Linked DNA regions of Azoarcus sp. CIB. The protein of the gene in region 2 interacts with the protein of the main gene of each other region in a pairwise test. Links are inferred from orthologs where the notes say so. Each region holds a gene or a part of one and is shown on either strand. Other genes may lie near its edges.

Region 1 (3,315 bases), 2.6 Mb from region 2 along the record:
CGTAGGCCATCGTCGTTAACTCCAGTTGGTCAAGTCGGCACGTACCGCCCGCGCGCGTCGGCTTCTTCGACAATATAGCCGAGACCCTCGCCGTTTTGACACAAGGACGGGCAAACCCCGATCGCACAGGCAGCGAAAAAGGGCGAAACGCTTGACGTGCGTGGCAGCTTGGCATAACTTTTCGGGACACTCCGAAGTGGCAGCCCTCTCCTGCCATTGTCCGCCAGGGCCGTACCGGCCCGACTCCCAATCCGAATGACAGCAAGACCTTGATGCGAGGAATCATGAGCGAGCATATCCATTACGTCACCGACGGCAACTTCGAGGCCGAGGTGCTTCAGGCACAAACCCCGGTGCTGGTCGATTACTGGGCCGAATGGTGCGGTCCGTGCAAGATGATCGCCCCGATCCTCGACGACATTGCCAAAGAATATGCAGGCAAGCTCAAGGTCGCCAAACTCAATATCGACGAGAACCAGGAAACGCCGGCAAAATTCGGCATCCGGGGCATCCCGACGCTGATGCTCTTCAAGGGCGGCAATGTCGAAGCGACCAAGGTTGGAGCTCTTTCGAAGTCACAACTGACGGCTTTCATTGACAGCAATCTCTGACCGGGGCTAAAGTCCCGGGCTGCTTGCGCGGCGCCACCGCTCCCGAAGCCGGCCTTCCGGCGCCGCAGCAAGACCTTTCCGCAGCACCCTCCCCTCCATTGGTTTCATCCACCTGCGCCCCGTCGCGCCCTCTCGCCATGCAATTATCGGAGCTCAAGTCTCTCCACGTCAGCCAGCTGCTGGAAATGGCCATCGAAAACGAAATCGATGGCGCCAACCGCTTGCGCAAGCAGGAACTGGTCTTCGCCCTGCTCAAGAACCGCGCAAAAAAAGGCGAGCCGATCTATGGTGATGGCGCACTCGAAGTCCTGCCCGATGGATTCGGTTTCCTGCGCTCACCCGACATCTCGTACCTGGCGGGGACTGACGACATCTACGTGTCACCGTCACAGATCCGCCGCTTCAACCTGCACACGGGTGACACCATCGAGGGCGAGATCCGTACCCCGAAGGATGGCGAGCGCTATTTCGCCTTGGTGAAACTCGACAAGATCAACGGCCAGGCCCCCGAAGCCTGCAAACACAAGATCCTGTTCGAGAACCTCACCCCTCTGCACCCGAACGAGTGCCTCAAGCTCGAGCGTGACATCCGTGGCGAGGAGAACATCACCAGCCGCATCATCGACATGATCGCGCCGATCGGCAAGGGGCAGCGCGGTCTGCTGGTAGCGCCGCCGAAAAGCGGCAAGACCGTGATGCTGCAGCACATTGCCCACGCCATCGCGGCCAACCACCCGGACGTCGCCCTCATTGTCCTTCTGATCGACGAGCGTCCTGAAGAAGTCACCGAAATGCAGCGCTCGGTCAAGGGCGAAGTGGTGGCATCCACCTTCGACGAACCCGCTTCGCGCCATGTGCAGGTCGCCGAGATGGTCATTGAAAAGGCCAAGCGGCTCACCGAACACAAGAAGGATGTCGTAATCCTGCTCGATTCGCTCACGCGCCTCGCGCGGGCCTACAACACCGTGGTGCCGGCCTCCGGCAAGGTGCTGACCGGCGGTGTCGACGCCAACGCCCTGCAGAAGCCCAAGCGCTTCTTCGGCGCAGCGCGGAATATCGAGGAAGGTGGCTCACTGACCATCATCGCGACAGCACTGATCGACACCGGAAGCCGGATGGACGAGGTGATCTATGAGGAATTCAAGGGCACCGGCAACATGGAATTGCATCTCGATCGCCGCATGGCCGAGAAGCGCGTGTATCCGGCCATCAACGTCAACCGCTCCGGGACCCGCCGCGAGGAGCTGCTCATGAAGGCGGACGTGCTGCAGAAAGTTTGGGTATTGCGCAAGCTGCTGTACGGCATGGATGACATCGATGCGATGGAATTCCTGATGGACAAGGTCAAGGCGACCAAAAGCAACGCGGAGTTCTTCGACGCGATGCGCCGCGGCTGATCCGGACGGCCAGCATGAAAAAAAACGCCACCTTATCGGTGGCGTTTTTGTTTTCCCGACCGCGGCGCAAGGCCACGAGGGGCGCAACGCGTTTACTTGTAGTCGTAGAAGCCCTTGCCGGACTTGCGGCCGAGATAGCCGGCCTCGACCATCTCGACGAGCAGCGGCGCAGGGCGGTACTTCGAGTCTTTGAATCCTTCGAACAGGACCTGCATCACCGCCAGCTCCACGTCGAGCCCGATCATGTCGGCCAGGGCCAGCGGCCCGATCGGGTGATTGCATCCGAGCTTCATCGCCTCGTCGATCTCCGCAGCCGTGGCAAGACCTTCACCCAGCACAAAGATCGCCTCGTTGATCATCGGGCACAGCAGGCGATTGACGACGAACCCCGGGCTGTTGCGCACTTTGACGGGGGTCTTGCCGATCGCCTTCGCTACCGTCTCGACAGCCGCATAGGTCGTGTCGGACGTCTGCAGGCCGCGAATCAGTTCGACCAGCGCCATCATGGGCACCGGATTGAAGAAATGCATGCCGATGACCTTGTCGGCGCGCTTGGTCGAGGCAGCGAGCTTGGTGATGGGGATCGACGAGGTATTCGACGCCAGCACCGCATCGGCTTTCACCGCCGCATCGAGCTGCGCAAAGATCTTCAGCTTCAGCTCGAGATTTTCGGTCGCAGCCTCGATCACCAGATCGCAATCCGCAAGCGCCCCGACGTCGCTGGCCGTCGCGATACGCGCAAGGGCTTCCGCTTTCTGCACCTCGGTCATCTTCTCCTTCTTGATCAGACGATCGAGGCTCGCGGCCAGCGTGGCCAGACCGCGTTGCACGGCTGCCTCGGCGACATCCATCATCACCACCTCGAACCCGGCTACCGCAAATGCCTGCGTGATGCCATTACCCATCGTGCCGGCGCCTACGACGCCGATCTTCTTTAGACTCATCGATCCCGCTCCCTTGGTAAGTAACACTCCGGTCCATCGCGGCCGGCACCATACTGATGCGTATGGGACTATAGCGTAATGTCGGGGTGCGGGCCAGCAGGGTCTGTCCGCGGCCGCGCCCCGGCTACGCAAGGATGCACCCCTTGCGACGGTCCGGCTTCGGAAAATGGATGGAGGGACAAAAAAAATGGGAGCCCGTAGGCTCCCATTTCATTTGTTGGCGGAGTGGACGGGGCTCGAACCCGCGACCCCCGGCGTGACAGGCCGGTATTCTAACCAACTGAACTACCACTCCGCGCTGACCAGTTGCCGACTTTACTTGCCGACTGCAATTCGTCTGCTCGACGCCTTGCTTGATCTGGC
Region 2 (2,985 bases):
CCACGCGGCCCGCGCTTGCCGCCGAGCATGCCCGACAGCCGCTGGTTGAAATCACGCCACAGGTCCTCGAGGTCGGGCGGCCCCTGATTGCCCCCCTTCCTGTCGTCGCCGCGCTTGTCGTCGCCATTCCCCTGGTTGTTACCCCAGCGTGGATCGTTGAGAGACATTAGAACGCCTGTAATCACGTTTGAATTGGGTCTTTATCGGTGAAATCCGGCGCAATCCCGTCGGGATCGCCCGGCGCGTCCGTGACTGCGCTACGCGCTGCCTCGGCAAGGGCTTCGCGCAGCAGCCCAAGCCCTTCGCCAGTCCTGGCACTCAGAAAAACGCGCACGATCTTACCATACTCGTCCCGCTGAACCCCGGGCTCGGCGCGGGTCAGGTCGACCTTGTTCATGACCATGAACTGCGGCACGGCGCCCGCACCGATCTCGGCGAGAACCCCGTTCACGGCCTCGATCTGTGCCTCGCGGTCCTCGCTCGCCGAGTCTACGACGTGCAGCAGCAGGTCCGCGTTCGCGGTTTCCTCGAGCGTCGCGTGAAAAGCCGCGACGAGTGCGTGCGGCAGGTCGCGGATGAAGCCCACGGTGTCGGATAGCACGACGTTGCCACCCTCGCCCACGTAGAGCCGACGAGAGGTCGTGTCCAGCGTCGCGAAGAGCTGGTCGGCAGCATACGCGCCGGCCTTCGTCAGCGCGTTGAACAGCGTCGACTTGCCTGCGTTGGTGTACCCGACAAGCGACACCGACAGCACGTTGCGCCCTTCGCGCCCGCGCCGACGCACACGGCGCTGCTTCTCGATCTGGGCGAGGCGCTCCTTGAGCACCTTGACGCGCTTGCCGAGCAGGCGGCGGTCGGTCTCGAGCTGGGTCTCGCCCGGTCCGCGCAGGCCGATACCGCCCTTTTGGCGCTCCAGGTGGGTCCAGCCGCGCACGAGGCGCGTCGAGAGATGGTCGAGCTGCGCGAGTTCGACCTGCAGCTTGCCCTCGTGGCTTCTCGCGCGCTGCGCGAAGATATCGAGGATCAGGGCCGTGCGGTCGACGACGCGACACTGCAGCGTGCGTTCGAGGTTGCGCTGCTGCGCGGGCGACAGCGCGTGGTTGAAGATGACGAAATCGGCTTCGTGGGCGCGCAGCGTCTCGGCGATTTCGTCGACCTTGCCGCGCCCGGCGAAGAGCGCGGGATCGGGCCGCGCCCGCCGGCCGCCGACGACGGCCTCGACGCTGGCGCCGGCACTGAGCGCGAGCAGCTTGAGTTCGGAAAGGCGCTCGTCCAGCGCGCCCTGGTTCAGGTCGAGCTGGACGAGTACCGCGCGCTCACCGGCGTCGGGGCGCTCAAACATGGAGCAACTTGGCGTCCATGGGGCGCCGGCGGGAATCAGCTATTGCCGTCACCCGCGTCCTGTTGCTGGATGTTGACCGGACGCGCGGGCACGACGGTCGAGATCGCATGCTTGTACACCATCTGAGTGACGGTGTTCTTCAGCAGCACGACGTACTGGTCGAAGGATTCGATCTGGCCCTGCAGCTTGATGCCGTTGACCAGGTAGATCGCCACGGGGACATGCTCCCTGCGAAGGGTGTTCAGGAACGGGTCTTGTAGAAGTTGCCCTTTGTTGCTCATTTTCAAACCTCGAGGCTGCGTATTATTGTGAATGTAAAGGATTTCATGTTGCACTGCCACATTTGCACGAACAATCAATCCCGGTGTGGAGTTGGAAACTAGTCTTTTCCGATATACGGATTGTGCGAGGTGCGGAATTGTATCCGCAACGGCGTGCCCTGCAATTTGAACGCCTCCATGAACGTACGTTCCAGAAAGCGCACGTAGGACACGGGGACGTGGTCGAGCGCGGCGCCATGGATGACGACGATCGGCGGGTTGTTGCCGCCCTGGTGCGCGTAGCGCATCTTCGGACGGGAAATGCCGTGCCGCGGAGGCGCCTGCTTCGTGAGCGCAGCCTGCAGGGTCCGGGTCAGGCGGGGGGTCGACAGGTTCACCATCGCGGCCGCATAGGCGGAATCGACCGACTTCATGACCGCGGCCACGCCCGCGCCCTTGAGCGCTGAGATGTAGTGGAAGCGCGCGAAGGACAGGAAACCCAGCTTGTGTGCGATATCGCGCTTGATCAGTTCGCGGCGGTAGTCGTCGATGCTGTCCCACTTGTTCACCGCGACGACCAGGGCACGGCCCGAATCGAGGATGAAGCCGGCGATATGGGCGTCCTGGTCGGAGATATCCTGCGACGCGTCGAGCACCAGCACGACGACGTTGCATTGTTCGATCGCCTGCAGCGTCTTGATGACGGAGAACTTCTCGATGGCCTCGAAGATCTTGCCGCGGCGGCGCAGGCCGGCGGTGTCGATCAGCGTGTAATTGCGGCCGTCGCGCTCGAACGGGATTGCGATGGCGTCGCGCGTGGTGCCCGGCATGTCGAAGGCGATGACGCGCTCCTCGCCGATCAGGCTGTTCACGAGCGTGGACTTGCCGACGTTCGGGCGACCGACGATCGCGATGCGCGGCCCGTGGTCCTCGGCCTCGCCCGGCTCCTCGTCGAGCGGGAAGTCGGCGAGCACCAGATCGATGACTTGCTTGATGCCGTCGCCGTGGGCGGCCGACACGGGTAGCGGCGCACCGAGACCGAGCGCATGGAAGTCGGCAGCGACGATGCTGCGCTCCATGCCTTCGGCCTTGTTCACGACCAGATGCACGGGGCGCCCGGCCCGCCGCAGGCGCGTGGCAATCTGCTCGTCGTGCGGGGTCAGGCCGGCGCGGCCGTCGACGAGGAAGAGCAGCACGTCGGCTTCGGCGATCGCCTGTTCGGCCTGGCGGGCCATCTCGTGCATGATGCCGGTCTTGGCGACCGGGTCGAAGCCGGCGGTATCGACGACCAGATAGTCGCGGTCGCCGACGCGACCGATGCCGTAGTGGCGGTCGCGCGTGAGGCCGGGCTGGTCGGCGACGAGGGCGTCGCGCGTGCGCGTG

The links. Proteins that work in one complex are often made in the same cells at the same time.
Region 1: the proteins of hfq (region 2) and rho interact in binary tests that used the Escherichia coli proteins (3 or more experiments, as listed by UniProt). The link is inferred for Azoarcus sp. CIB from one-to-one orthologs.

What each region holds. Positions count from the first base shown.
Region 1 is NZ_CP011072.1:3,423,733-3,427,047, forward strand. The notes cover bases 1-2,878. They hold rho (transcription termination factor Rho), read left to right. Parts: upstream 1-748; coding sequence 749-2,008; downstream 2,009-2,878. Other genes in these bases: fdxA (ferredoxin FdxA), read right to left, coding at 1-10; trxA (thioredoxin TrxA), read left to right, coding at 285-611; AzCIB_RS15170 (3-hydroxybutyryl-CoA dehydrogenase), read right to left, coding at 2,101-2,878. Also shown: more of AzCIB_RS15170, read right to left, coding at 2,879-2,952. UniProt on the Escherichia coli protein: Facilitates transcription termination by a mechanism that involves Rho binding to the nascent RNA, activation of Rho's RNA-dependent ATPase activity, and release of the mRNA from the DNA template.
Region 2 is NZ_CP011072.1:809,724-812,708, reverse strand. What follows is about bases 1-2,872. They hold hfq (RNA chaperone Hfq), read right to left. Parts: upstream 1,624-2,872; coding sequence 1,378-1,623; downstream 1-1,377. Other genes in these bases: der (ribosome biogenesis GTPase Der), read right to left, coding at 1,722-2,872; hflX (ribosome rescue GTPase HflX), read right to left, coding at 182-1,342; hflK (FtsH protease activity modulator HflK), read right to left, coding at 1-167. In the rest of the region: more of der, read right to left, coding at 2,873-2,985. UniProt on the Escherichia coli protein: RNA chaperone that binds small regulatory RNA (sRNAs) and mRNAs to facilitate mRNA translational regulation in response to envelope stress, environmental stress and changes in metabolite concentrations.